One region of the Microbulbifer elongatus genome, then DNA from elsewhere that is predicted to be linked to it. Evidence: predicted binding sites of a transcription regulator. Region 1 holds the regulator's gene; the other holds the start of a gene.

Region 1 (14,613 bases):
CCAGCTGCACCAGTTGCGGGGCCGGGTAGGGCGGGGCAGCATCGCCAGTCACTGTGTGTTGCTGTATTCGACCCCGCTATCGGCCAACGGACGCGCGCGCCTGGACGCCCTGCGCAATCATGCGGACGGCTTCGCCATCGCCGAGGAAGACCTGCGCCTGCGCGGCCCGGGCGAAATCCTCGGCACCCGCCAGACCGGAGAAATCCAGCACCGTATCGCCGATCTGCAGCGGGATGCCCACCTCTTACCCCAGGTGCAGAAAATCGCTGCCGCACCGCAGCTCGACAACCAGGCCCGCACCGCGCTGGTACGCCGCTGGCTGCACAACAAGCCACGCTTCGCGGAAGCCTGAGCCACGCCAACCGGCCAGAGCGCATTTCTCGCCCGTTTTTTACCCACCCTCGCACGAATAACCGACGCGCAGATATTGATTTGACCTTATGGTCATTGCTGGTCACGAATATTTTTGCGCTCTCCCTCCGGCAGTGGCAGCCTCGTCCCCAAAGGACGGAAATACCACCGCGTCGGGGCCTCTGCCCCCCGTCCCAACCGGTGACCCTACACCGGTCATTCGAAATCCACAGAGCGTTCACCGGACAGGCACCGGCGAATCCGGCGGCGGCTACCCACCCCGCCACAGCAATCAGGAAGCTTCCCCGTGACCCAACACTCAGGCCTCAACTCCCACAACCTGTGCCGTTACCTGACCACCTTCAGTCTGCTGCTCAGTGCCGCGATATTGCACACCACGGCAACCGCCCAGGGGTTGTTCGGCGGCAGTGACGAACCGATCCCACACCTGACTCTCGCCCGCACCGAGGTGGCGGCGGAGGTTCCCACTCCACTGGTTGGCAATGACTTCGAGAGCATGCTGGCGCAAGCGACCAATGGCGGCACCCTGACCGCAGCCAAGGAGACTGCGAACCGGGAGTTCGCCAACTATCTGCGCACCCGGCTCGACGGCGCCCTGCGCGAACTCCTCGCCGAGGAAGATATTCCTCTGTACACCGACAACAACTCACTCATTCTGTACAACTTTATTGATATTTCCGTAGTGAAGCGTCTGAATGGACTCAAAAACAGCGGCGATTACGAGATCGAGCGGGGTGGCCTGAGTGCCAGCGGCGACTACCATCTGCGCCTGCAGGCCCCTGGGGAGCGGTTGCTGCTGGAACGGCGTATCGACATCGCCGATCTGCGTCTCAAGGGGAAATACCGGATCAAAACCTCCCTGCGTGGGGAGACGGGAGAAGACAACACGACTGAAGAGCTGCAACAGATGGCGGACCAGCTGGTGAAACGGGTAATCGACCGGATCGAAGACGACCTCGAGGCGGACGCCCTGCGTGCACTGCGCCCCAACGGTTAGCCCTTACCTCGCGCCACCACCAGGGTGGCGCTCATCGCTTGCCAACTTCCCCCGCCTGCCGCCTCTGTAAGCCCCCTGTTCTGCGCCGCGGCCTGATAATCCATCCACCAGTGCTCTGCCGCGACATAACGCACACAACCGACTACTACTGACGCACAAGTCACTGAAATTTTTTGCTCTCTGCACCGAGAAGTGGCAGCCTGTAGCGGACCCATAAGAAAAACATAACAAAGAAAGAGCGAACCCATTCGCCGAACAGCGCCCAAAAAAATAAACATCCCGGTATAAAAATCAAAACAGGGAGTGATGCATGAGAACCCATGGAATCCGTCGGCTCATCGCCGCCGGTATCGTTAGCCTTGCGCTATCCACCAATACCAACGCCCAGAACAGCTTCTGGGGTGGCGATGACCACACCCCCAGCCTGGCCATAGTCCCCACCGAAATTCAGCTCGACGTCCCCATGCCGGTGGGCGATATGCAACTGATGCTCGCGCTTGCCAGTAATGGCGGTGGTCTCGCCGATCTGAAACAGGATGCCATCCGCAACTACACCCAGCATATTCACAGTGAAATGGCACGCGTGCTCTACGAATACCTGGACGACGAAGAAGTACCCCTGGTGGCGGAGAACGGCCTGCTGCAATTGCAGAACAACCTCAACCTCAAAGTTATCAAACACCTGAGCGCCATGAAGCCGCGAGGCGATCACGACCTGGAGCAGGGAACCGTGACCCTGCAGGGGGAGTTCCGCTACATCCTGAGCAATCGCAGTGGTACGGCCCTGCGCGAGCAGCGCATCACCATCGGTGACATGAACATCAACGAGAAATATCAGGTGCGGACCTACCACGACAACCGCGCCAGTGAAGACAGCACCGAAGCGGCCATCAAACAAGCGCTCACGGAAATGGTGGAAGAACTGGTGGAAGCGATGGAAGATAATCTGGAAGCGGATGAGCTGCGGGATATGGCCGCCCTCTAGGCGTACTGCCCGACAGGCACTGTAAACAGAACCCAAAAAAAAGGGGCGAGCCGCAGTGCGGCTCGCCCCTTTTGGGATTTGTCACAGCGGGCCGATCAGGCCGAAGAAGAGCTGCCCTCTGCCTCGTTCACCACGCTGTTGTAGTTATCGTCATTGAACGTATCCTGATTTAGCGCACCTTCACTCTTGGCGACTATAGTACTCACCACTGAATCCCCGGTAATGTTCACCGCCGTGCGCACCATATCCAGCAGGCGATCCACCCCCATCACAATGGCAATCCCCTCAACCGGCAGACCCACCTGACCCAGCACCATCGCCAGCATGATCAGACCCACACCCGGCACACCGGCGGTGCCCACCGAAGCGAGCGTCGCGGTCAGGATCACCGTCAGATAGCCCATCAGGCCAATATCGATACCGTACAGCTGGGAGATAAACACCGTCGCCACCCCCTGCATGATCGCCGTACCATCCATATTGATGGTCGCACCCAGGGGCACAGTGAAAGAGGCAATCTTGTTATCCACACCCAGACGCTTCTCCACGGTCTGCAGGGTAACCGGGATCGTCGCCGCCGAAGACGCGGTACTGAACGCAAACGCCATCGCCGGGCGCATCTTCTTCAGTAGCTTCACCGGATTCAGCCCCGACAGCAGCTTCAGCAACAGGGGATAAACCCCGAATGCATGGATCAGCAGCGCCAGCAGCACCACCCCGAAATACTTCGCCAGGGTCGGAATCGCATCCAGTCCCAACAGCGCAATCTTGTTCACCAACAGCGCAAACACCCCGTAAGGCGCAAACACCATCAGCACCCCCACCATCCTCAGGATGACCTCGTTCAGATCATTAAAGAACGCCGCCACCCGCTGGCCCGGCTTGCCACTGCGGGAGATTGCATAGCCCAGCAACAGCGCAAACACGATGATCTGCAGCATATTGCCTTCCGCCATCGCCATTACCGGGTTGGTGGGGAAAATATTGACCAGTACATCCGACAGCGGCGGCGACTCCTTCGCCTCGAACTGCGTATTCGTCGCCAGGTGCTCCATACCCACACCGGGCTGAATCACCAGCGCCAGCAACAGCGCCAGGGAAATCGCCACCGCCGTTGTGCACAGATACAACAGCAGCGTCTTCCCCGCCAGCACACCCACCCGGCTGCCCTCGGACAACGCACAGGCCCCGCAGATCAGCGACACCAGCACCAGCGGTACCACCATCAGCTTCAGCGATGCAATAAAGATTCGCCCGATAATGTCGAACAGGCCATTGGTGAGGTAGTTATTGATGAAGTCAGTAACCGTCGCACCCAACACCTGGCTGGAATTGAGTACATTGAACAACAGGCCAAGCAAGATCCCCGTGATCATGGCCAGTACGATTTTTTTGGTAAGCCCCATGGTCCGTCCTGTTAACGCGCACTTTGCAGTGGCAAATCATTATTTAGGTCGTAATGAATACTGAATTCGATGCGAAGGCGGTGATAGCGGTAGACCTTTGTGAGACCTTCCGCGAGAGGGACCTCGCGGAAGAGCCCCCACGGATGGGTTTACGGCGGGTCTCACAAAGGTCTACCGCTAGCGCCGCCGCCACTGAATAAATTCGAGCGAGCGAATGCGCCACTATATCTACCCCACCCCGAACGGGCAAAGCGAGTTCCCCTCGTGCCTGCCTCAGGTACAATGCGGTTAATTCAAACCAGCATAACCCCGCGCGGAGTCTGCGTTGTACCACTCCCCCTTTGAGGCCATCGGCGACTGGCACCCACAACCCCTCGAAAGCCTGCACGGCCACACCCCGCCGGATCACCTCCTGCCCTGGCTGCAGCACCCCGGATCCCTCACCGCCGCCCTCAAACATCTGAGCCACGGCGAGTTTAGCGTACAAATACTCCACCAGGGCTGGCACACCCCGAACCTCGAAGAGCGCCGCGCCCTCAACCTCAAGGAACGCACCCGCGCCCTCATCCGCGAAGTCCTCCTCTACGGCAATAGCGAACAACCCTGGGTCTACGCCCGCAGCGTCCTCCCCGAGCGCACCCTCGCCGGCAAATCCCGCTACCTGCGCAGCCTCGACAACCGTCCCCTCGGCGAACTCCTGTTCAGCCAGCCGGACATCCGCCGTGGCCCCATCGTCCTCAACCAGCTCAAACGCAACCCCCAGTGCCAGCTGGCCGAGCTGAACCAGAGCGACACCCGCGCCTGGGGCCGCCGCTCCACCTTCTGGCTGCACGACAAACCCCTGCTGGTTGCAGAGACCTTCCTCAGCGGGTTCAATCCCCACAAACCGCCACTCACCTGAATCCGCAAGGAAAGAATACGGGAAACACCATGCAAGCCATTCGCCAACAGCTTCAACAGCGATTCGCGCAGCACTGGCCCAGTGTGCAGCCCTACTGGCAACTGGCACGGCTCGACAGGCCCATTGGTTCCCTGCTGCTGCTCTGGCCCACCTGGGCCGCCCTGTGGATCGCCGCTGAAGGCTGGCCCGGGCTGCACCTGTTTGTGGTGTTTACTCTCGGTGTGATTCTGACCCGCGCCGCCGGCTGCGCCATCAACGACTTTGCCGACCGCAATATCGACGGCCATGTAAAGCGCACCAACCAGCGCCCCTTGGCCACCGGCGCCGCCACCCCCAGAGGTGCGATTATTCTGTTCGCCAGCCTGATGCTGCTGGCGTTCCTGCTGGTCCTCACCACCAACAGACTCACCGTTCTGTTATCGCTACCCGCACTGGCGCTCGCCTTCTGTTACCCCTTCGCCAAGCGCTATACCCACCTGCCACAGGTGGTACTGGGGTCAGCGTTCAGCATGGGTATTCCCATGGCCTTTGCCGCAGTCACCAATCAAGTGCCGGCGGTGGCCTGGGTACTGTTTACCGCGAACCTTCTGTGGACCGTGGCCTACGATACCTTCTACGCCATGGTGGACCGGGATGACGACCTGAAGATCGGGGTGAAATCCACCGCCATTCTGTTCGGAGACATGGACCGGGTGATGACCGGCTGCCTGCAGGGCATGGTGATCCTCGCTCTGTTGATGCTCGGAGGGCGCGCGGATATGGGCCCTCTGTATTACGGCGGTGTTGCGGTCGCTGCCGGGCTGTTTTGCTACCAGCAGTGGCTGATTCGCGAACGGCAACGAGAAGCCTGCTTCAGGGCCTTCCTGAACAACAACTGGGTCGGAATGGCGATTTTCCTGGGTATTTTTTCTCATTATCTGTGGAACTAGGCGCACGGAGCGCCGTGCAGGCCAGGCTTCCCGTACGGCTGTCATATTTTTGTCACCAAAGTGACGTTAAATGGCCACTCTAGAATAGTCAGTTAAGTGACAAACACTTCAGTTAGGGTATGGCAGGCCGATGCACAGCAAAACGATCCTCATAGTCGACGACGAAGCCCCGGTGCGGGATATGTTACGGGTGGCACTGGAGATGGCGGATTATCGTTGTCTCGAGGCGGAAAACGCTCAGGCGGCCCACGCGCTGGTAATCGATGAGAAACCGGATCTGATTCTGCTGGACTGGATGCTGCCGGATGTTTCCGGTGTGGAGCTGGCCCGCCGCCTGAAGCGGGATGAACTGACCTCTTCCCTGCCTATCATTATGCTCACCGCCAAGGGTGAGGAAGACCACAAGATCAAGGGTCTCGAGACCGGTGCGGACGATTACATTACCAAGCCGTTTTCACCCCGCGAACTGGTTGCACGCCTGAAGGCGGTGTTGCGCCGCGCGGGCCCGAGCACGCCGGAGGAGCCGCTGACGGCGGGTGGCCTGGTGCTGGATCCGATCAGCCACCGGGTGACCATCAATGGCAATCCGGTTGATATGGGGCCAACGGAGTTCCGCCTGCTGACGTTTTTCCTGAGCCATCAGGAGCGCGCTTATACCCGTACCCAGTTGCTGGACCACGTGTGGGGTGGCAACGTGTATGTGGAAGAGCGCACCGTGGATGTTCACATTCGCCGCCTGCGCAAGGCCCTTACTGTGGATGGCCACGAGCGCTACATCCAGACCGTGCGCGGCACCGGCTACCGCTTTTCTGTACAGACCGCTGAAAGGGTGTAACCTACACCCAAGAATTGTAGAGGGCTCCGTAGCGGGTCCTGTGGCGGTCGAGCACCGGGTAAGGGTTTTTGAAACCGCTGTAAATACGTCCCTGTACGCTGCGTCGGCGACGTCCATGTCGCCGACGCTTTCAAAAACCCTTACCCGGCACTCGACCTTCGCTTTGAACCTCGGTAGTTTTTCAAATATCAGGTTTACCTACCCCAAATAGATGGCCGAACCATCATGCTCGATCGCAGTATTGGCGAGTTATCCCGCTTTATCATTATCGCCCTGGGCACCACCATTCTTGGTTTTGCCAGCGGCCACTGGTGGCTGGCACTGTGCGCCGGTCTGGCCGCCTATGTTTTCTGGCTGCTGTGGCAGCAGAATCAATTTGACCGCTGGCTCGCCAACGGCCGTCGTGGCCCGGCGCCAACCAATTTTGGCGTGTGGGGAGATATCACCGACGATTTCTACCGCATGCAGCGCCGCCACCGCCGAGAAAAGCAGAAGCTGCACGCAATGCTGCGGCGGGTGCAGGACAGTACCAGTGCACTGCGCGAGGGTATCGTGGCGCTGGAGGATGAGGGCAACCTGGCCTGGTGGAACCCGGCGGCGGGGCAGATGCTGCGCCTGCAGGGGGACGACGCGGGTCAGCCGCTGGTCAATTTCGTACGTGATCCGCGCTTTGTGGAGCATATGTATGAGCGCATGGGCGGCGGTAAGGAGACCAACCCGCAACCGATTACCCTGCCGGCGCCGGGAGATGATACGCGCATTCTGCAGATGGAGGTGACGCGCTTCGGTCAGGATGAAGCGCTGGTGATCGTGCGGGATATTACCCGGCTGCATAATCTGGAGCAGATGCGTCGGGATTTTGTCGCCAACGTATCCCACGAGCTGCGCACGCCACTGACGGTGATCGCCGGCTATCTGGAGACACTGCAGGCCAGCGGCCAGGCGCCGCGGAATTGGGAGCGGCCTTTGGGGCAGATGAGTGACCAGACGGTGCGCATGACCAGCCTGGTCAACGACCTGTTGCTGCTGGCGCGGCTGGAGACATCCGAGCGCGACAGCGGACGAGATCGGGTTTCCGTGCGGGAGCTGATGGAACGGGTGGCCGGGGAGGCGCGTTCACTGAGTGGTGAGCGCCATGAAATTTCCGTGGCCTGTGAAGAAGACTGTACGATTACCGGTGATGCCGGTGAACTGCACAGCGCCTTTGCCAACCTAGCGTTCAACGCGGTGAAGTACAGTCCGGACGGCGGCCCGATCGAGATGCGCTGGCATACCGATGGCAACGGCGGGCATTTCTCCGTAAAAGATGCGGGTATCGGTATCGATCCCATGCATATTCCCCGCCTGACCGAACGCTTTTACCGGGTGGATGCCGGCCGCTCCCGGGAAAGTGGCGGCACCGGCCTGGGCCTCGCCATCGTCAAACACGTGTTACTGCGCCACAGCGCCAATATGACGGTGACCAGTGTGCCCGGGCGCGGCAGTACCTTCACCCTGAATTTCCCGACCCAGAAACTGACCCAGACCAGTTCTGAAGCGAGCTGAAGTTAAGAAACAGAAAAGGGGCCCTCGGGCCCCTTTTCTGTTTCAACCTGCCCGGTACTCGGACTCTACAGTTCGAGACCAAACTGCAGTGCCATCCCCAGTGTGTCTTCAGAGGATTTGATTGCCGACAGGTGGAAGTGCACCACGTCAAACGGGCTAAAGCCGATACCGGCAGTCAGTGCGCCATCGTAGGTGCCCTTGATATCGTGGCGGTAACCCACGCGCAGCTGGGCCCAGTCAAACAGATCCGCTTCCGCGCCCAGACGCACTACCTGCACTTCACCGGCGCCGTCGAACAGCTCCACCGCATTCAGATCGGCATCCGCCAGCAAAGTGAACACCTCGCCGGTATATCCCACACCCGCGGTCAGCTGCGGATCCAGCTGGATCTCCACACCACCCTGAACGGTGTCGTATTCCTGGGCGATGGCATTGCGCAGGGAAACACCGCCCTGCAGCTGGCCGAAATTGATCGTGGCTCCCAGATCCAGGTTGAAGTTGGTGTGCTCCAGAGTGTAGTCATCCACCTCGAAATCGTCGCTGTCGAAGTTGGCGATGGTTTCGATGTACTCGATGGACTCAACCCGCTGGTACTTGGGCGTTACGCCGAGGGATACCTGATATTCCTTGAAGGTAAAGTTGCGCGCGGCGGCGAAGCCAATTTCCTGCATGGAGTAACCGAAAGCGCCGGCTGCGGTTTCCAGGTCATCCTCATCGAATATCTGCTCGCCGAAGTTTTCCAGCAGTGCAATATCCCCGTCTGCCAGCTGTACATCGGTGGCAATAAACGCGGACTGACGAACAAACAGCAGGCCGGAGGCAACGCTGTTGGGAATGGCAACGGTCAGTTGCGCGGCGGCGTCCGCGGTGAGACGGCCGTCATCGAGCAACCGCAGCTGCTCGAGGATGTAGTCGGCGTCGTCCTGGTTGGCGGTGAAGCCATCCAGCGCATCGATAAAATCGGTAAGATCTTCGCTGGTATCGATAAAGTCGTTCTGATCATTGGCGATCAGGCCGAAGTCAAAGGTCAGTGCAAAGTCATCACTCTCGCCGAAATTCGTCGCGGTTGCGGGATTGATCAGCGCGCTGTAGGTGTAATCGCCCCCGGCCACACCGGCACCGGCCATGGCGCTGCCGCGCCCGGAAAAGACTTCCGCGGCAACCGGCGTTGCGCTCAGCATCGCCGTGGCAGTGAGTGCGCCGGCCAGTCGGTTTTTTGTCCACTTTTTCATCGAAGCCCCCAGTAGTAATCGTTTCATAGTCATCGCACCTTTCGGCGCGCAGTCAGAAGTTTTGCTTTTATGCCCGTTGTGCATGTTGTTATCGGCGGCGCAAAAATAAACGTGAGAGGGGAGAGGCACAATGGCCCTTTCGGGGTATTTTGCGAATTACTTCTCAGGGAGGTTGTGACAGGGCTTCACCGAATGGCGGGCGGAGAGGGAATTGACAGGCCCCGAGCGGGGCCTATTGACGAAAAACTGTACGCTCGGTCCGACGTCCGGCGGGTTATTCCAGTTCCTGCAGGGGGCGCGCTTCGCCGCCGGCAACATATTCCGGTGATCGGTCCTCTGCGACCGCTTCCGCTTTGCGTTTCTCGAGGGTGATATGCACCGCTTTGCGCGCGCTGTCGCGGATCAGGATATGCTCGCGCCCCTCGTCATCGACCGGCAGATTGCGCTCGCCAATCAGGCCATCACGCAGGGCGCGCAACTGCGGCACATCGCGGTAGCGGTCCAGGTCTTTGGACAGCTTGTGCTTCATGCGCTCGGATTCGTGCAATGCCGCCGACGTTTCACGGTATTTCGCAAAGAAAAACACCGCCGCGATGGCAGCGAAGATGGCGAGGGTGGTTTCAAACCATGGAGGCATAGTGTGGTTTCCTAGTTCTGCGTTTGTTCGTTCTCAACAGCACCGCATAGGAGCCGGCGCTACAAAGTGCTTTCGTCGTTCAACTGCCATACCAGTAACTGATTATTGGCCGGCAGGAAATTGTTTTCACTCCGCTGCAACCCCTGGCTGGCAGCCAGCTGATCCAGCCATTCCAGATCACGAATACCTCGCAGCGGGTCCTGCCCCTTCAACCAGACATCGAAACCCGCATTACCGGGGCCGATATAATCGCCGCCGATCTTCACCGGGCCGTAGACGATCAGCTGGCCGCCGGGCTGCAGCACCTGCGGCAACTTCTGAAAGAACTTCTCCACCGCGGCGGCGGGCATAATGTGCAGTGTATTGGCGGTAAACACCGTGTCCACCCGCAGGGATGGCCAGTGACTGGTGACATCCAGCACAATCGGTGCGGGCAGGTTGGCCGCGGGACTGTTGAGGAGCCAGGCCTGTACCTCGTGCAGATGCGGCGGGCGCTCGCTGGTCTGCCAGGTGAGATGGGGCAGGTGCGGGGCGAAATACACGGCGTGCTGGCCGGTGCCACTGCCAACTTCCAGCACCCGGCGGCTATCCGCCAGCAGGCGCTTTAGGTGAGTCAGGATGGGTTCGCGATTGCGCGCGGTGGAAGGAGCGTCTGGCAGCTTGCTGTCGTTCATGATCAGGCCGGCTGTTCGTCGCGCAGGAACACCCAGTCATTGCCTTTGGAGTGTTCTTCACTGAAATAGTAACCGGCCACATCAAAGTCTTTCAGCTGTTCGGCCTTCTTCACCCGGTTGTCGATGGCCCAGCGGCTCATCATACCGCGGGCTTTTTTGGCGAAGAAACTGATCATCTTGTACTGGCCGTTTTTCCAGTCCTTGAAGTGCGGGGTAAAAATTTCCCCCTGCAGTTCCTTTTTCTGCACCGACTTGAAGTACTCGTTGGAGGCCAGGTTCACCAGTTCCTTGCTCTTGAGAGCCTGCAGCTGCGTATTCAGGGCCTCGGTAATCTTGCCATCCCAGAACTCGTACAGATTCTTACCGCCGCTGTTGGCGAATTTCGTGCCCATCTCGAGGCGGTACGGCTGCATCAGATCCAGCGGGCGCAACAGGCCATAGAGGCCCGAGAGCATACGCAGGTGTTTTTGTGCAAACGCGAAGTCCCGCTTGACCATGGTCTCCGCTTCCAGCCCGGTATACACATCGCCTTTGAAAGCGAGCAGGGCGGGGCGGGCGTTTTTATCCGTAAACGGACGCTTCCAGCTTTGGAAACGGTCGTAGTTCAGCACCCCCAGCTTGTCGGAGATCTTCATCAGACTGGAGATGTCCTGCGGACTCAGGGCCTTCAGCTCCTTGATGAGCGCCGCGGATTCCTTGAGGAAGTCCGGCTGGGTGGTGTCCAACGCGGGAATTGCACTGTCAAAATCGAGGGTTTTTGCGGGGGAGATAACGATCAGCATAGGGGAACTCAACAACGGTCAATGACTTACGTCATCCCGGTCCAGCGCCTGTGCCGGACTTGATCCGGTATCGGAATCCAGAGTCCGGAGTGCTGGATTCCGGCCTGCGCCGGAATGACGGTATTTAGAGGGCGTCGGTTTACTCTGGTTTGAGGATATCTTGCCACCAGTTGAGTGGCGTCTGCCCATCCACCGGATCGTACACATTGCCGTAGTACCAGACACTGTTGGCACCGTCGCAGACACTGTTGAGGATCTGCTCGATTTCGGCAAAGCCACAGCTTACATGGATGCTGTAGACCAGCAAACGCGGGCTCTCCATATCCAGCTCACCGCCGAGCTTTTCCAGCTGGGGCGTCAGCTGGTCGGAGAGCTTGGTGCTTTCGCCGCGGCAGAAAACCCGTACAGCCAGGTTGCCGGAGCGCTTGATCAGTTCAAAGCTGGGCTTTTCCGGGTCCTCCCGGTTCACCTTGATGGTGTCGCCGCTGGCGATGCCCTTGATAAACGCCGGAGAACGCACCAGCTGTACGCTGTCGTCCTCGTTGACCCGCACCTGCATGCGCTCTACGACCGGCTCCCCATCGGGATTGGTGCCGGCAAACAATTCGATAATCTGCAGTGCGGTCGTCATAACCTCTCTCTCCGGACTGTGTACAATATTGGGCGATAAATTGTGCGAACCGCATTATACAGGGAGAGGATCATGTTTCCGCGTTCAATCACCCACCGCCTCCTGGCCACCGCCGTTGCCGCCTCTTTGACCGCCGGTATCGCTGGCTGTGCGGTCAACCCGGTCACCGGCAAGAAAGAGCTGTCGCTGATGTCCCAGAGCCAGGAAGTGGCGCTGGGTGAACAGCAGTACCCTCAGGCACAGCAGACCCAGGGTGGTGAATATCTTGTGGACCCGACCCTGCAGACCTATGTTTCCCGCGTCGGTCAGAAACTGGCGCGGGTCTCCGATCAGCCCAATCTGCCCTACGAGTTCGTGGTTCTGAACAACTCCACCCCCAATGCCTGGGCGCTGCCCGGTGGCAAAATCGCCATCAACCGCGGTCTGCTGGTGCTGCTGGAAGATGAAGCCGAGCTGGCGGCAGTGCTCGGCCACGAGATCGTCCACGCCGCCGCCCGCCACTCCGCGGCAGCCATGTCCCAGCAGCAGATCCTCGGCGCGGGTATCGCCATTCTCGGTGCCACCACCCAGAATACCGCTTATGGCGACCTTATCTCCCTGGGCAGCCAGTTCGGCGGCTCCGCCTATATCGCCAAGTACGGTCGCGACAACGAACTGGAATCCGATGAATACGGCATGAAATATATGGCCGCGGCCGGCTACGATCCCCAAGGTGCGGTACGCCTGCAACAGAAGTTCGTCGAGCTGTCCAAGGGCAAGCAGGCAGGCGGACTGGATGCACTCTTCGCCAGCCATCCACCGTCGCAATCCCGGGTAGACGCCAATATCGCCCACGCGAAGAAACTCGGCGGTGGTGCGACCAACCGCAGCGAATACCAGCGGGCCATTGCGCAGCTGAAGAAAGATGCGGATGCCTATAAAAGCTACGATCAGGCGGTAGCCGCAGTACAGAAGAAGGACTACGACCGCGCACTGACCCTGACCCGCCAGGCGCAGAAGCAGCAGCCGAAAGAAGCAGCATTTTATGCACTGGAAGGAGATCTGCTGGCGCAAAAGAAACAGTACCAGGCGGCACTGAAATCCTACGAGACCGCAGTACAGAAAAATCCCACGCTGTTTTCCAACTGGCTGATGCGCGGCATGCTCAATGCGCAGCTGAATAACTACACCGCCGCCGAGCGGGATCTGCAGCGCTCCACCAGCTATCTGGATACCCCCCATGCGCACTACTACCTGGGGCAGGTTTACGAAAAACAGGGCAACACCAAAAACGCCCTGAGCCAGTACCAGATTGCCGCCAAGTCCTCCGGCGAGATCGCCACCAAAGCACAGGCGCGGGTGCAGGCGCTGGGCAATCAGGGATAAGCCGGGATAAATTTATCCGGCACAGAAACAAAAAAAGCGGGCGAAGAAATTCACCCGCTTTTTTTGTACTGGATTTCCCGAAAGGAAATTACAGCTGGACGGTTACGCCCAGGCTGAAGATGTCCAGATCGTCAGCGTCTCCGTTCGATCCGTATGCAACCTTGCCTGCAACGTTGCGATTGAAGAAGTGAGTCGCCTTGAATTCGTAGGACTCGTTTTCGTCATACGCAGCACCGATAGAGGTGTTCTCATTGAAGTAAAACTCTAATTCGCCACCCCAGAACAGGTCTGCTCCGTCTACGTCAACCAGCGCCAGTTCTGCCGTCAGATACTGACCGCCCGCCAGCGCGGTAAAGTATTTGGAAGAAACGCTGCGGTAGTCAAACTCATCATCCACTTCGGCGGTAAAACCGATGTAGTCGGTTCCGCTCAGCTGGTGATTGTATTGACCGCGGAAAAACAGCACGGTGTCCTGGTCTTCCGGCTTAACGGCTTCCACCTCGGCCAGGAAGTTTGGAGTAAACAGGAAGCCTGCACCAACGCTGTAATCGGTAGACACATCGTTATCACGCAGCTCACCGAACAGTTTCCACTGACCAGTGTAGTACTCGCCGCCGATATTCAAAGCGTCGCTGTCACCGCCATCAAAATCTACGTAGTCAAAACCACCGTAGATATTGGAAACCGGCAGGATATAGTTGAATTCCTTACGTGGGCCCAGCGTCTCCAGTGCGCCGAAATAGTACTGAGACTGAAAGCTCAGGGTGTCGACGTCAGCACTGCCATAATCAGCGGAAGTGTAATCAACATCGGTAAAAGAATTATATTGTTCTGCGGAGGCAACCGCAGAAACCAGCATCAAAGGAAGAGCTGCAAACTTGAACTTCATAGAAGTGTTCCCTGTTTCATTTACATCTGTACTTTCGTACCCGTCCGATTTGCCCGTCTGGCTTCTCTCTCAAACAAGCCGGGGCAAATTCGGCGCGGATTCTAAGTGCAGGAAAATTTATGTGCAACGAAAAGAATTAATTGCGACGGACGTCTCAAATACAATTTGATTTCGGTAGTTTAACTACCATCGCAACGACATAGTGCCGGAGTGCAACTGAATAAAAGCTGAATGTATCCGGTGCGGCTGAAGCGACGGAAAATGGCGCGTGGAACACTGCTTCGGTAAGGCAGGGTGGTTAATGTTTGTGGTTTGGCATTACCAAACAACGAAACAATTCCGGTAATCGATTCTCAATTAAAACTGGTACAAGTGGTGACTACGAAAATAAAGGGCCGTAAAAACGGCCCTTTGTAAAAATAAATTCGGAGTA
Region 2 (14,613 bases), 1.3 Mb from region 1:
AACCGGTACATTCCGCCAGCATGGCTTCCAGCTGCGTGAACATCGCGCGGTAGCCTTCGGCCTGATCGGCCGGGGCAAACGGGTGCAGCTTGCCGAATTCCGGCCAGGTCACCGGGATCATTTCCGCGGTGGCGTTCAGTTTCATGGTGCAGGAACCCAGCGGAATCATGCTGTGGTTCAGGGCGATGTCTTTGGACTCCAGGGTTTTCAGGTAGCGCAGCATTTCGGTTTCGGAATGATGCGTGTTGAACACCGGATGGGTCATGAATTCGGTGTCGCGCTGCAGGTTCGCCGGTACGCCGGCTACGCCTTTGGCAGACAGTCCGCTGTCGATCTTGTCCAGGTCCAGCCCGTGGTCGCCGCCGACAAAAATGTTCAGCAGTTCGGATACGTCCGTCAGCTTGGTGGTTTCGTTCAGGCTGATGCCCAGCGCGTCACTGCCCACTTTGCGCAGATTGATTTCTGCGGCGATGGCGCGATCAAAAATTTCAGACTGCTTGTCACCCACGGCAACGGTGAGGGTATCGAACCAGCTGTCATGGGTGAGATCCAGGCCCTTTTCTTTCAGGCCGGCGGCGAGAATATCGGTGAGGCGTTGGATGCGCGCGGCGATGGTTTTCAGGCCTTCGGGGCCGTGATAGATCGCGTAAAAGGCGCTCATGACCGCCAGCAGTACCTGGGAGGTACAGATGTTGGAGTTGGCCTTCTCGCGGCGGATATGCTGCTCCCGGGTCTGCATGGCCATGCGCAGGGCGCGCTTGCCTTTGCTGTCGACGGATACGCCGATGATGCGGCCAGGTGCGGAGCGCTTGTAGGCTTCGCGGAAGGCGAAGAAACCGGCGTGGGGGCCGCCATAACCCATGGGGATACCGAAGCGCTGGTTGCAACCCACCACCACGTCTGCACCCATGGTGCCCGGGGCTTTCAGGGCGACCAGGCTCATAAGATCCGCGGCGACGGTGACCAGGGCGTTGGCCTCGTGCACCTTGGCGATCAGGTCGGTGAGGTCGCGTACCACACCAGTGGAACCCGGGTACTGGAACAGGGCGCCGAACAGTTCTTTCGGCAGGTCGCTTTCCGGGTTACCCACCACCACCTCAAAGCCGAAGTGTTCGGCGCGGGTCTGTACCACCGCGATCGTCTGCGGGTGGCAGTCTGCGTCCACAAAAAAGACGTTGGACTTGTTGCGCTTGGCCTGGCGCTTACACATGGCCATGGCTTCCGCCGCGGCGGTGCCTTCGTCCAGCATGGAGGCATTGGCCAGTTCCATACCGGTGAGATCCATGATCATCTGCTGGAAGTTCAGCAGGCCTTCCAGACGGCCCTGGGCGATTTCCGGCTGGTAGGGGGTGTAGGCGGTGTACCAGCCCGGATTTTCCAGCACATTGCGCAGGATGACATTGGGCGTGATGGTGTCGTGGTAACCCATACCGATAAAGGTACGGAAGATCTTGTTGCGTTGGGCCAGGGCTTTCAGTTCCGCCAGCGCTTCCTGCTCGTCCACCGCATCGGCCAGGGCAAGATCATCGGACTTGCGAATGGCGGCGGGCACGGTCTTTGCAATCAGTTCATCCAGGGTAGCGACGCCGAGGGTGTCGAGCATGGCCTGAGTCTGCGCGGCGTCCGGGCCAATATGGCGGCGGATAAAGGCGTCGTGCTGTTCCAACTGCTTGAGGGAAGGTTGGGTCATGGTGGTTGGATTCCTGTAAACGCTGACGGCGCTTGCCGGAGTATTGCCGGTAAACGCGAACGCTCAAAAGTAGCAAAGTGGATCGGGAAAGCGGATCCGTCTAAGTTCGCGGGACGCGCAGGCCGGTGACCGGCGATTCCTGCGTTCGGCATTCGGTAATAATGGTGTGGCAGAGTGAACATGCCCAGTTACCGGCACCGCAGCGTAAGAGAGACAAGCACGGGCGGTGGGGTAATACCGGTTGCCAGAAGGCGCGCATCTTAGCAACCGCAGTGTGTGTGGGCAATTGGGGCACTATGCGGTCAAACTTATGCTGAAAGCGGGACAATTTTGTGACATAAATCCTGTTTTTGGCATTGTGGCGCTATTTTTGTCTGTGCGCATGCGCCTGAGCGGGCTGGCCTGAAGATTTGCGCCATACTCAATGATTGATAAGAAGCTGTTGCCGGAGTTGCGTACAGCCATAGACCCAGGGAATTAAGGGGACTCACCGTGTTGCCTCAGGCAAACGTCAACACTTTGCGCTTCAAAGCCTGCCTGCTTTCCGCACTGCTGGTCGTGGCAATGTGCCTGTTTTTTATCCTGCTCGGCAACGGCAACCTGCAGTCTCTGCTGGCGAAAAATCGCGAACATCGGCACCTCAATTTTCAGTTTCAGGTCTCTGGCCTGTTACAGCAGTCCCGTCTTGAAATGGCGCGGCTGGCAGAACTGATTGCCCTCAGCCCGCGCGGGCGAATCTCCACCCGGGAAGAACTGCAGCAGGCGCTGGATCGTCAATGGGAACTGCTTCAGCAGAGCTGGGATCTGCACTCGTTAAAAATCTACGATGCCAACAGCAAGCCGGTATTGAGCTGGGGGGCGCCTTACAGTCAGCTGAGTGCGGAACAGGTCGCGCGGGTATTGATGCGCAACCAACCACTGGAGCGGGTTGCCTGTGACCCGGGCTGTGTTCAGAGCCTGTCCGTGCCCATGCGCGCCCGCGGCGGGGATTACGTACTGCAGATCGAGCGCCCGCTGGCGCAACAACTGCAGCGTTTCCGTGAAATGAGTGGTTCTGACATCGGTATTCTGTCGGCGGTGCGCGCGGTGCCCGTGAGCGGCGGGAGTGGCGCTTACTTGCCGGGTTGGGGGCGGGAAGTGCTGTCTCTCACGTCCCGCGAGCGAATGTTGCCTTTATTGAAGCAGTTGGCCGGGGAGGTGGCGGCTGTTGAAAATCTGCATAACCGCGCGCGGGTGTACGAGCTGGACAATCGCCAGTTTGATATCCGTACCATGACAGTGGGCGCGGAGGACGATGGCGCGCAGTTTGTATTTATTGAAGATGTGTCGGACCAGGTCGGGCACATCGATGATTCGCTGCAGTTACTGCTGCTGTTTTCGGTGCTTGGTGCACTGATCTTCAGTGCCGCAGTCGCCGGCACCCTGTGGGGACCGATCGTACGTTTGCGACGGCTGGCGCAGGCACTGCCGCTGCTGACCAATGGCCGCTTTGACGATGCACGTCAGTTGATTCGCCCGGTGCACAAAAGCCTGGAAAAATACGATGAACTGGATGTGCTGGATAACACCGGTCTGACCGTCTGCGATCAGCTGCAGGACATGAATGACATGGTGACGCGCAAGACTGCTCAGCTGGAGCAGATTGCGATGCACGATAGTCTGACGGGGCTGGCGAATCGGCTCAGCCTGCTGGAGCAGCTGGAGTTTCATCTGGAACTTGCGCGACACCAGCCGGCAGATGTGCGTGAACAGTGTTTTCTGTTTTTTATTGATCTGGACGATTTCAAGCAGGTCAATGACACCCTGGGGCACCAGGGTGGTGACGAGCTGCTGTGTGTTATCGCCCGGCGCCTGCTCAGTGTGATGCGCTGCGGTGATATTGTCGCGCGTCTCGGGGGTGATGAATTCTGTGTATTGGTGCGTGGCGTAAAAGGTAAAAAGGCGTATCGCACCCTGGCAGAAAAACTGCTGAATACCGTGGCGCAACCGGTAAAAATTGTCGACAACCTCGTTACCGTCACCATGAGCGTGGGGGTGGTTGCGGTAGAGGAGCGGGAAGAAACCCTGGAAGGGGTTCTGCAGAAAGCCGATATGGCGATGTACCACGCCAAGCGCCACGGCAAAAATAAATACCAGCTGTATTCGGAATCGCTAGCGGCGGATTCGGCGCAGAGCGCAGAGCCGTCGCTCACCAAAGTCGCACGGCCGCTGGAGCTGGTTACTTCCTCGAAGCACCGCTGACACTACACGGTGTGCGGCCGCGCGTCGTCCGGTCCTGACTGCCGCGAATTTCTTTCGCGATAAGGCAGCGGCGTTTGTCTGACTGGTCTATCTTTAATTTATCCCGATCCGTTTTTCCACGCGGATGTACCCCCAGAGTGTTGGAACGGCGGAATACTTTTTCACAACGGATGTTCGACCTGGCACCGAGCCACAAGCCCGGTATTCAGGGTCTGCAGGGTTAACCAGTCCGCACTATGGCGAGCAAAATCTACACCACCGACGACCAGCTTCTCAGCAGCTATCTACGCAATCTTCTGCAATCTGCCGGTTACCCGGTACTGACGCAACAAACCCGAGTGGAGCCTGCCATGGGGGGGGAAGAAGGGGCGGGGAAAGATCACAGCCCGCAGGAACAGCTGGACTGGCAATCCGAGCTCTGGCTGATCCGCGATGCAGATCTGGCCAGCGCCCAGCAGCTTTTGCAGCAGGCACTCTCCCGCGAAAGCGCCTGACACACTCGGGTTTTACATCTTCTCCAGGGTTTCGATACCCAGCAGGTTCAGGCCGGTAGACAGGGTGCGTGCTACCAGGTCGCACAGCTGCAGACGGCTTACCTTCTCTTCCTCACTAACACCGTCTTTCAGTACCGGGCAGGCTTCATAGAAGCCCATGTAGGCGCTCGCCAGTTCGTACAGGTAGGTACACAGCACGTGTGGGAAGGTGTCTTTGGCAACCTGATCCAGCACTTCACCGAACTGGTTCAGCTTGATCGCCAGCGCGCGTTCTGCGTCGGTGCCGAGACGGATATCGCCCTGTAAATCAGACGGTTCCACGCCTGCGCGGCGGAAGATGCTGCGCACACGGGTGTAGGCGTACTGGAGGTAGGGTGCGGTGTTGCCCTCGAAGGCCAGCATGGCGTCCCAGTTGAACACGTAGTCGTTGGTGCGGGTTTTACTGAGGTCGGCGTATTTCACCGCCCCGATGCCCACCACGCGGCCGATTTCGCTCCGTTCTTCCGCGCTCAGTTCCGGGTTCTTGCCGGCGACCAGTGCGGTGGCGCGCTCCACCGCTTCGTCCAGCAGCTCGGCCAGTTTCACGGTGCCACCGGTGCGGGTTTTAAACGGCTTGCCGTCATCACCCATCATGGTGCCGAAGGCGCAATGCTCCAGCGTCTGGCTGTCGGCGATATAGCCGGCCTTGCGCGCGACGGTGAAGGCCTGCTGCAGGTGCAGGGTCTGGCGTGCGTCAACCACGTATAGAATACGGTCGGCGTTCAATACGTTGGCACGGTAGCGGATGGCAGCCAGGTCGGTGGTGGCATAGAGGTATCCACCGCCCTTCTTCCGAATAATCACCACGCTGGGGTTGCCTTCCTTGTCCGCCATTTCCGGCAGGAAGGCGACAATGGCTCCCTGGTCTTGCACCGCGATACCGCGGTCCACCAGGTCTTTTACCAGTACCGGCAGGTCGTCGTTGTACTGGCTCTCCGCATACACATCGGAGCGCTGCAGGGTAACCCCGAGCTTCTCGTAAATCTCTTCCGCGTGGCTGATGGAGATGTCGATAAAGCGCTGCCACAGTTTCAGGCAGTCTTCGTCGCCGCCCTGCAGTTTCACCACGTATTCCCGCGCCCGATCGGCAAAGCCGTCCTCTTCATCAAAGCGGACTTTGGCTTCGCGGTAGAAGACCTCCAGGTCTTTCAGTGCCACCTCGGCGTCCTGGTTTTCCATTTTGTCGGCCAGGTGTGCCAGCAGCATGCCGAACTGGGTGCCCCAGTCGCCCATATGGTTCTGGCGGATAACCGTGTGGCCCTGAAACTCCAGCAGACGCGCCAGCGCATCGCCGATAATGGTGGTGCGCAGGTGGCCCACGTGCATTTCTTTGGCGAGGTTGGGGTGGGAGTAGTCCAGAACCGCGGTTTGCGGTTCGCCTGCCTTGCGGATGTTCAGGCGCTCATCTGCACGGGCAGCGGCGAGGGTGTCCGCCAGCCAGGATTCGCTCAGGTGGATATTGATAAAGCCGGGGCCGGCCACTTCCACTTTCTCGATCATGGGCTGTTCGCCCAGGTTCTCGATGATTTTTGCCGCCAGCTCGCGGGGATTGGTCCCCACTTTCTTGGCCGCCGCCATGGCGCCATTGGCCTGGTAATCACCAAAGCCCGCTTTTTTGGCTGGCGCCACCGCCGGGCTGCACTCGGCGGGAATACCCGCGGCGGTCATGGCGGTCTGGAAAATGTCGTTGAGCTGCTGGCGAATATTCATAAGGGGGGCGTTATCCCGTGGCGGTTCTTGAAAATGCGAGTATATCGAAGAACGCGGGATTTTAATGGGCGGTGAGGGCATTGCAACCTGCGCGACAATTGCCCGGTGGGTTACCATGGCGCGCAGTGCGTGCAGTCACCTGCAGACAGGAAAATGAGAAGAGGGGAAGCGCTTTGTCTGGGACAACCTTGTATTGGCACGATTATGAAACCTGGGGTGTCGACCCGGGGGCAGACAAGCCCTCCCAGTTTGCCGGTATTCGTACCGACGAAGACCTCAACGAGGTCGGTGACCCGTTGATGATCTATGCCAGGCCCGCCAGCGACTGTCTGCCGCAGCCGATGGCGGCACTGGTGACCGGATTAGCCCCGCAGAAGGCGTTCGCGGACGGCCTGCCGGAGATCGAATTCATTCAGCGGATTCTCGGTGAGCTGGGAGCGCCGGGGACCTGCGGTGTGGGTTACAACAGCCTGCGCTTCGATGATGAGGTCACTCGTCACACCCTCTATCGCAACCTGCTGGACCCCTACGAGCGCGAGTGGAAGTCCGGCAACAGCCGCTGGGACATCATCGACATGGTGCGGCTGACCTACGCGCTGCGCCCGGAAGGGATCGAATGGCCACAGCGGGAAGTTGCAGATGGTTTACCGGTACCTTCCTTCCGCCTGGAAGAGCTGACTGCGGCCAATGGCATCAGTCACGAAGGCGCCCACGATGCCCTTTCCGATGTACGCGCCACCATTGATATGGCGCGCCTGATCCGGCAACAGCAGCCCAAGCTGTATGACTATGTCTACAGGCTGCGTCGCAAGCAGGAAGTGGCAAAGATCCTGAATCCGCGAGAGCGCAAACCATTGCTGCATATTTCCGGCAAGGTGCCTGCGGTCCATGGCCACCTGACCTATGTGTTGCCTCTGGCCATGCACCCGGTCAATCGCAATGCCGTGATCTGCGCCAACCTGGCCATGGACCCGCAGCCGATACTCGAGCTGGACCCGGATGCTCTGCGCGAGCGTCTCTATACCGCCCGCGACAAGCTGGGGGAAGGGGAGCTGCCGGCGGGGCTGAAACTGATTCATATGAACCGCTGCCCGGTACTGGCGCCGGCGAATATGCTTTCCGATCAGCGCGCCGCAGACCTGCAGATCGACAAGGCCGCCTGCGAAGCCAACTGGCAGACTCTGCAGGGGATGGACCTGACGGAAAAGCTGCATCAGGTATTCCTCGATGGGGAGTTCCCGGCCAGGGATGTGGAAGCGCGGCTGTACGATGGTTTTCTGAACGACGCCGACCGCGACCTGTGCCGGCAGTTGCACAATGCCCTGGCCAGCCGGGGCCCGGCCGCACTGGCGGGGCAGACACCGTTTTCCGATTCGCGCCTGTCGGAGCTACTCTTTCGCCTGCGGGCCAGAAACTTCCCGGACACCCTGAATGAAGAAGAGCAGGAGCGCTGGGAAGAGTGGCGTTACCAGCGGCTGACGGATCCGGCCTTCGGGGCGAGCATCACTATGGAATCGTATTTCGAGGAGATCGCGCGGTTGCGGGAGGAGTTTCCGGAGCGCAGTGATCTGCTGGATCAACTGGAAGCCTGGGGTGATGCGTTGCTTGGTTGAACGGGGGTTGGTGGATGCGCTGCGCTTATCCACCCTACTGCCCTACTGGTCGCTACGTATCGAGCCACTGTGTAGGGTGGATAAGCGTTGCGCATCCACCAACTTGCGGCTGTTCCCCTTGCGCAACGCCGCGTAGAATACCGCCGCCCAGCCGCCGGTGATCCGGCGTGTCGCAGGGGCTATTCGTAGCGATCAGTGCTTAACGTGGAGCAGCAATGGACTTTATCGGTGCCAACATCCTTTCCGTCAGCCAGTTTGAACGGGGTGACATCGACCGAATTTTTGCCGTGGCGGACACCATGGTACCGTACGCCCGCCGGGAAAAAGTCACCCGGGTTCTCGAGGGCGCAATTCTCGGGAACATGTTTTTTGAGCCCAGCACCCGCACCCGGGTAAGTTTCGGCTGTGCCTTCAACCTGCTCGGGGGCACCGTGCGGGAGACGGTGGGCGTGTCCGCAAGCTCCCTGGCAAAAGGGGAATCTCTGTACGATACCGCGCGGGTCCTGTCCGGATACTCCGATATTATCTGCATGCGCCACCCACAGTCTGGCTCCGTGGCCGAGTTCGCGGCGGCCAGCCGGGTACCCATCGTGAATGGTGGTGACGGTGCCAATGAGCACCCCACCCAGGCGCTGCTCGACCTGTACACCATCCGCAAGGAACTGGAGGGGAAGGGCGGCTCTCTGGACCAGTTCCGCATTGCCATGATTGGCGACCTCAAGCACGGCCGCACCGTACACTCCCTGTGCAAACTGCTGTGCCTGTTCAAGAATGTACAGCTGGTGCTGGTGTCACCCCAGGAGCTGGCAATGCCGGACTCAGTGGTCGAGAAGCTGCGCGAGGCCGGGCATCAGGTGGTTGTGACCGATCAGCTGGAGCCATCGATCAAACATGTGGATATTGTCTATTCCACCCGTATCCAGGAAGAGCGCTTTGCCTCCCAGGCGGATGCCGACCGCTACCGTGGTCGCTTCCGCCTGAATCGGGATATTTTCACCCGTCACGCGGAACCCAATACGGTCATCATGCATCCGCTGCCGCGAGATTCCCGCGCGGAGGCCAATGAGCTGGATTCCGATCTGAACGAACATCCCAGCCTGGCGATTTTCCGGCAGACCGATAATGGACTGCTGGTGCGTATGGCCCTGTTTGCCCTGCTGCTGGGGGTGGAAGACAAGGTGGATCAGTACGCGCGGCCGATTACCTGGCAGACGCGGCGGAATCAGATTTGATGTTTGTATAGAGCATCAGGCATAAAAAAACCGGCAATTTTGCCGGTTTTTTATTTGGGACTGCGGCAAAGATCAGGCCGCTTGTTCCAGTGCTTTGCGCACGCTCGCCAGTTTCACACACAGTACAAACACCGACATGGCGGTGTCCAGTTCTTCCAGAGGCGGGAAGCTCGGTGCGATGCGGATATTGGTGTTCTCCGGGTCCTTGCCGTAAGGGAAGGTGGCACCGGCGGGGGTGAGTTTTACCCCGGCTTCCGCGGAGAGCCGGATCACCTCTGAGGCGACGCCCGGGCGGGTGTTGAAGGAAACGAAGTAACCGCCCTGAGGTTTTTCCCATTCGCCCAGATCGGTGTCGGCAAAATTCTTCTCCAGGTGCTCCAGCACACAGGCAAATTTCGGGCGCAGGATTTCTGCATGCTTTTGCATGTGTTCTTTCAGCTGGGTCAGCTCCGGGAACAGGCGCGCGTGGCGCAGCTGGTTGACCTTGTCCGGGCCGATGGTCATGGCCGACATCTGCTGCTTCAGGGAGGCCAGGTTGGCGGGGCTTGCGCTGACAAAGGCAACGCCTGCGCCGGCATGGGTCACTTTGGAGGTGGAGGCGAACTGCAGAACCGAGTCTGCGGTTTCATTACCCAGGGCGGCTTCGCGGATATTCGGCAGTTTTACCTGGTGGTCGAGGTCGTGAATGGCGTAGGCGTTGTCCCAGAAGATACGGAATCCGGGGTTGGCGATTTTCGCCAGCTGCGCCAGGCGGTCGACAGTGTCCGCATCGTAGGTGACGCCGGTGGGGTTGGAGAACTTGGGCACACACCACAGGCCAATCACCTGATCGTCTTCGCGGATTTTTTGTTCGAGTACGTCCATGTCCGGGCCGGTAGCGGTCATCGGGACCGTGTCCATGGCGATGCCGAGTTGCTCGCAGATGGAGAAATGACGGTCGTAACCGGGGACCGGGCACAGGAATTTGGGCGCGCGCATGTCTTTCCACGGCTGGTTGCCGGCAAAGCCGAACAGATAGCCGGTCAGTACCGCGTGGTACATCAGGGTCAGGGAGCTGTTGCCGCCGGCGAGGACTTCGTCAAACGGAACCTGCAGGATATCGGCGCCCAGTTCGCGGGCGGCGGCAATACCTTCCAGGCCACCGTAGTTGCGGGTATCGGTGCCATCCGGGGCACGGTAGTCGCCATTCAGAATGCCGTCGAGGCTATCGGACAGAGAGAGTTGGTCCGCCGCCGGTTTACCGCGGGTGATGTCCAGGCTCAGGTTATGCTGACAAATGCGCTGATATTGCTGATCCAGTTCTTTTTCCCACTGTTGCAGCTGTTCGCGTTGGGCGGTCTCGATACGCACGGAAAATCCTCTTCTCTTGATGGACAACTCTTGACAGGCAACTTCCTCTGAAAGTTGCCGGGACGGGAGCTTATCAGCAGAGGGCGGATTGCGTCATGTTTTATGACATTTTTTTGCTGGAAAACCCGGTAAAAACAGGGAATTTCGGTAGAAAAAGTGGCCAGGAAACTGTTGCAACTGAAACCGAAGGGGAAAATGTACCGGTTGCGCCGAATCGGTCGCGCTCACGCACCGATCAGTCAGTGTTTCTGTGTGGCCAGATGCCGAAAGTCCGCGGCGTATTCCAGCAATGTGCTTTTCAGGTGCGCCCGTTGCTCCGCTGTGGCGCTCTCGAGAATTTCCGTGGCGAGGGTTCTGGCCTGAGTGCGCAGCTGATTCTGCATATTGCGGTAGTCGGCGGACCACAGGGTTTGGGGGTCGATCAACAGGGTGCGCAGCCGGGCTTCATAGCCGTCGGGTTTATTGCGCAGGATGTCGAGAAAGGTTTCTGCCCACAGTTGCCGCTGGGCATCCCGACGCTTGGGGTTGAACGTGGTGGTGGCCACCTGCCGGTCAATCATCGACTCCTGCGCATCGGTCAAATCCCCAAGCCAGCGCTCGGCCTGCTTGCGGAATTCCTTTTCCCGTTTGCGCTGCGCCTTGTTCCACTTCTTCAGGGACTTCTCCCGTTCTTTACGGATGTTCTCGGCGAGCTGGTCGATCTGCTCGGCATTCAGCTGCGTGACGATCGGCAGCATCAGGTCGCTTAGCATGGTGATGGAAGCGTGCCAGAACGCATCCACCTGGGTCTCGATGGCATCCAGCTGGGCCGGGGTGGTGTCCGCGTCGTCCACCTTGGCGGCCAGAGCTTCGAAATAGTCGGCGTAGCGGGGCAGCTGGGTCTGGCGGTGCCAGCGATGGAACTCATCCACACGCTGTTGTAGCAGGTCCTTTTGTGCTCCGCCCAGGTCCAGGTAGTTATTGAGTGTGCGGTCCATCCACCAGTCCAGGTGGCCGTACGCGAGGCGGACACTGGAACAGGCGGAAAACAGTAAGGTGATCACGGCCATCAGGAGGATGGTCGTGCGCGGGGAAAGGCGAGAGGGCTGCGGCACAATTGCGGTGGTCATGGCGTTAAATATAGTTGCTGTGCCTCGCCACCGCTGTTTCTTTACGCGTTACTTTTACTGACTGGCCGATCAATTGATCCAGACTTCGACGCGGCTGTTTTTCACCGGTCCCTGTTCACTGTCGACGGTGAGTGGGGCAAAGGCACCCACCGCCATGATCTGGCTGTCGCCCATTTTATGGTCCCGCAACAGCGCGCCCTGAACCTTGAGCGCGCGGAAGCGCGAAATCAGGTCGGAAATATTCTGGTTGGATTTGCGATCGGAAAACCCCACCAGGGTCAGGGAAAGGTCACGGTTTTCCTCCTGAGCCATAAACGCCTGCAGCCGGTGGAGGTCGCGTAGGGCCCGGTTATCCAGATCCGCGCTGCCATCGGCAAAGCGAAAGGAGATACTCAGGCGCGAGCCGTTTTCCATCAGGGTTCGGTAGCCATCGGGTGCATTGGCATAGGGGGGCATTTGCAGAGCAACCGGGGTCAGGTTGATAAAGCCGACGTTCTCCACAATCTGCTGTCCGGCAGGGGATTCCACGAAGTGCAAAAAAGCGTCGACCTGAGGGTTGTAACGCCCGGGGTTGCGGTACAGGTACAGTCGGCGTGTGAGCGGAAAGTCCTCTGTGGCAATAATGCCGCGGTCGGGCACCACCGCCGCCAGATCACCGGACTTGATGGCAACCTTGTGCATGCCCTCGGAGTCTGCAAAGGGCAGATAGCCGATCGCGGCGGGATTCCGCTCTACCAGTTCGCGGGTCTCGTGGTTACCGGAGACCTCGTAAACGAAAGGCTTGGCCGGTCGGCTGCCACCAAACACTTCGCTGTCGAATGTGGCGCGGGTACCGGACTCGATATCCCGGTGCAGTGGACGGATGGCCAGATCCGCTCCACCGAGCTGGGACCAGTTGCGGATCTCACCACGGTAGATCTGCGCCAGTTGCGTGAGCGTAAGGCGGTTGATGGGGTTATCTTTGTGCACGGTGATGACCAGCGCATCGAGGCCGATGACGTGCTCTGCCTCTGGGCTGGTGAAGTCACCGAAGCGCGATAGCAGAGTGACTTCCTTGCTTTTTATACGCCGTGACGCCATGCCGATGTCCGCGGTATCGCTGTCCAGGGCCTTAAAGCCGGTGCTGGAGCCCAGCGCAATAATGGGGACTACCACCGGGGCACTGTTGAGGTCGGCGTGAATCCAGTGCTTCTCCCCTTCGCTGCGCTGACGAATTGCCGTTGCGCCGCGGGATTGCAGGTAGCCTTTTACCAGCGCCGGCGCCAGATCCGCCCCCACCGTATTGGAACCGGTCAGACGAAACAGAACCCGGTCGTCGTCGGCGGCACTTGCGAGACCGCTGACCAACAGGCCAGTGGCCAGGCTCAGCCACGGTAGTGCTGTGGAAGAGCCCTGTACGAAATGTGTCCACCGGCGCGATTGATCGCGTTTCATTCTGCCCCCTGTCACTACTGATGTTCCTGCCAAAGACGCGCGCCGTTAGTAAGTACCCGGCGCGGGCGCGCGCTTTATCGCAGAAAAGTGTGACCGATTTATTGCAGCGAAGTTGATCTGTGCCACATATCCGGGGAGGGCGGTGTGCCCGTTAGATTAAAAAGTACTGAAGAAGGTGTGGCTGTTTTTTCGGCATTCGTGTCCGGTAGAACTGGCTTTCATGGGGTGTATTGACGTTTTTTTCACCATTTGGCACGTAAATCCAGCATATAATGAGAGAAATCTTCGGGGTTTTTTTGAAAAAAGGCATGACAACGCTGTCATTTGTCTTGTAGTATTTCTCACATATTGGCAGAGGCGTCACAGGCGCCCAGCCGGAATCCTCTGGGGCGCAGCGAATGCGGTGGGGAATCCGGCAAGGACACATAACAATAGAAAATCTTAGGGGCCGGTTCGATGGTTGCTTTGAGAGACAGCAGGGACATTCTTTTCATTGGCGTCGATGGCGGTGGCAGTAAGTGTCGCGCATCCATTTTCGATGCCAGCAATCGCCTGTTGGGTACCGGTGTCTCCGGACCTGCGAACCCCTTGCATGGCTATGCACAGACTATCGATTCCATTGTGCGCTCTGCCGCACTGGCGGTGGCCGATGCCGGCCTGCCCGCGGAAACGCTGGGAGAGCTGGTTGCAGGTGTGGGGCTGGCCGGGGTCAACATGCCCCGTCTCTACAACGAGATGAATGCCTGGGCACATCCCTTCAAACAAATGTTTCTTACCACCGATCAGCACTCCGCGTGCCTGGGTGCGCACCGCGGGGGTGATGGTGCGGTAATTATCGCTGGCACTGGATCGGTAGGGTATTCCTGGGTCAACGGCCGCAGCGCCATCGTCGGAGGTCACGGCTTCCCCCATGGCGACAAAGGCAGTGGTGCCTGGTTAGGAATGGAAGCGGTGAAATACCTGCTGATGGCGATGGAAGGCCTGGCGGGCGACTCCGACCTGAAAGACGAGCTGCAGTCCGCGCTGGGCACCAATGATCCCTACGATGTGATTGAAATGATGGCGGGCAAGCCGTCCAGCCAGTACGCCAAACTGGCGGTACCGGTGGTGGAGTGTGCCGAGGCGAACTGCCCGGTAGCGGCATCGATCATGCGTGATGGCGCTGCATATATCAGTGACCTCGCGGACAAGTTGATGGAGGGTAAGCCGCCGCGCCTATCCATGATTGGCGGTCTGGCACCGCGCCTGAAACCCTGGCTCAAGCCCCATGTGGCAGAGCGGGTGTCCGATCCGCTGGATCCGCCGGAGCTGGGCTGTGTTTACTTTGCCCAGCACTCCCTGGCCGCGCTGGGGGAAAGCGAATCAAAAGCGCGGGAAGAGGCGGATGCCAAAGCGCTGTATGGGTGACTGGCCCGGATCACCTCTTTGGATGAAGGCGGTAAATCGCTAGAACAAACAGGTTGTCGGAAGACGACGTCAGAACAAGTTACGGATAGATTTTATGAGCGCAGTGACCTCTGGTGAGGCCAACAAGGTGGAAGCATCTATGGCGATGACAGTAATGGAAACCGAGGCTCGCGAAGCCCCGAGCCGGATTGCCGAACAACTGCAGAACAACGCGCCGATCATGGAAGCGCTGGGTGAGCGCCTGCGCGCCAAGCCGCCGCGCTTTGTGATGATCGTGGGCCGTGGTTCTTCCGA

Evidence for each region. The regulator PhoB, encoded in region 1, activates phosphate uptake and scavenging genes when phosphate is short. The targets are predictions, from matches to a motif close to TGTCATAAANNTGTAACA.
Region 2: LRR79_RS15415 (substrate-binding domain-containing protein) is a predicted target of PhoB. The motif match lies at 13,001-13,018, and genes of this name have one in related genera.

The regions. Positions count from the first base shown of each region.
Region 1 is NZ_CP088953.1:830,387-844,999, reverse strand. Features, by position in the region: gene recG (ATP-dependent DNA helicase RecG) at 1-352, shown strand, start outside; gene LRR79_RS03450 (hypothetical protein) at 659-1,369, shown strand; gene LRR79_RS03445 (hypothetical protein) at 1,680-2,354, shown strand; gene LRR79_RS03440 (dicarboxylate/amino acid:cation symporter) at 2,450-3,760, opposite strand; gene LRR79_RS03435 (chorismate--pyruvate lyase family protein) at 4,086-4,661, shown strand; gene ubiA (4-hydroxybenzoate octaprenyltransferase) at 4,691-5,590, shown strand; gene phoB (phosphate regulon transcriptional regulator PhoB) at 5,721-6,425, shown strand; gene phoR (phosphate regulon sensor histidine kinase PhoR) at 6,651-7,970, shown strand; gene traF (conjugal transfer protein TraF) at 8,036-9,229, opposite strand; gene LRR79_RS03410 (hypothetical protein) at 9,477-9,839, opposite strand; gene LRR79_RS03405 (DUF938 domain-containing protein) at 9,899-10,513, opposite strand; gene yaaA (peroxide stress protein YaaA) at 10,516-11,295, opposite strand; gene LRR79_RS03395 (DUF4265 domain-containing protein) at 11,435-11,926, opposite strand; gene LRR79_RS03390 (M48 family metalloprotease) at 11,999-13,291, shown strand; gene LRR79_RS03385 (putative porin) at 13,380-14,180, opposite strand.
Region 2 is NZ_CP088953.1:3,735,155-3,749,767, reverse strand. Features, by position in the region: gene gcvP (aminomethyl-transferring glycine dehydrogenase) at 1-1,690, opposite strand, end outside; gene LRR79_RS15450 (diguanylate cyclase domain-containing protein) at 2,183-3,931, shown strand; gene LRR79_RS15445 (DUF2007 domain-containing protein) at 4,168-4,425, shown strand; gene argS (arginine--tRNA ligase) at 4,438-6,174, opposite strand; gene sbcB (exodeoxyribonuclease I) at 6,348-7,787, shown strand; gene LRR79_RS15430 (aspartate carbamoyltransferase) at 8,003-9,019, shown strand; gene LRR79_RS15425 (aminotransferase class I/II-fold pyridoxal phosphate-dependent enzyme) at 9,092-10,369, opposite strand; gene LRR79_RS15420 (DUF6279 family lipoprotein) at 10,609-11,478, opposite strand; gene LRR79_RS15415 (substrate-binding domain-containing protein) at 11,548-12,912, opposite strand; gene nagK (N-acetylglucosamine kinase) at 13,369-14,319, shown strand; gene nagB-II (glucosamine-6-phosphate deaminase NagB-II) at 14,414-14,613, shown strand, end outside.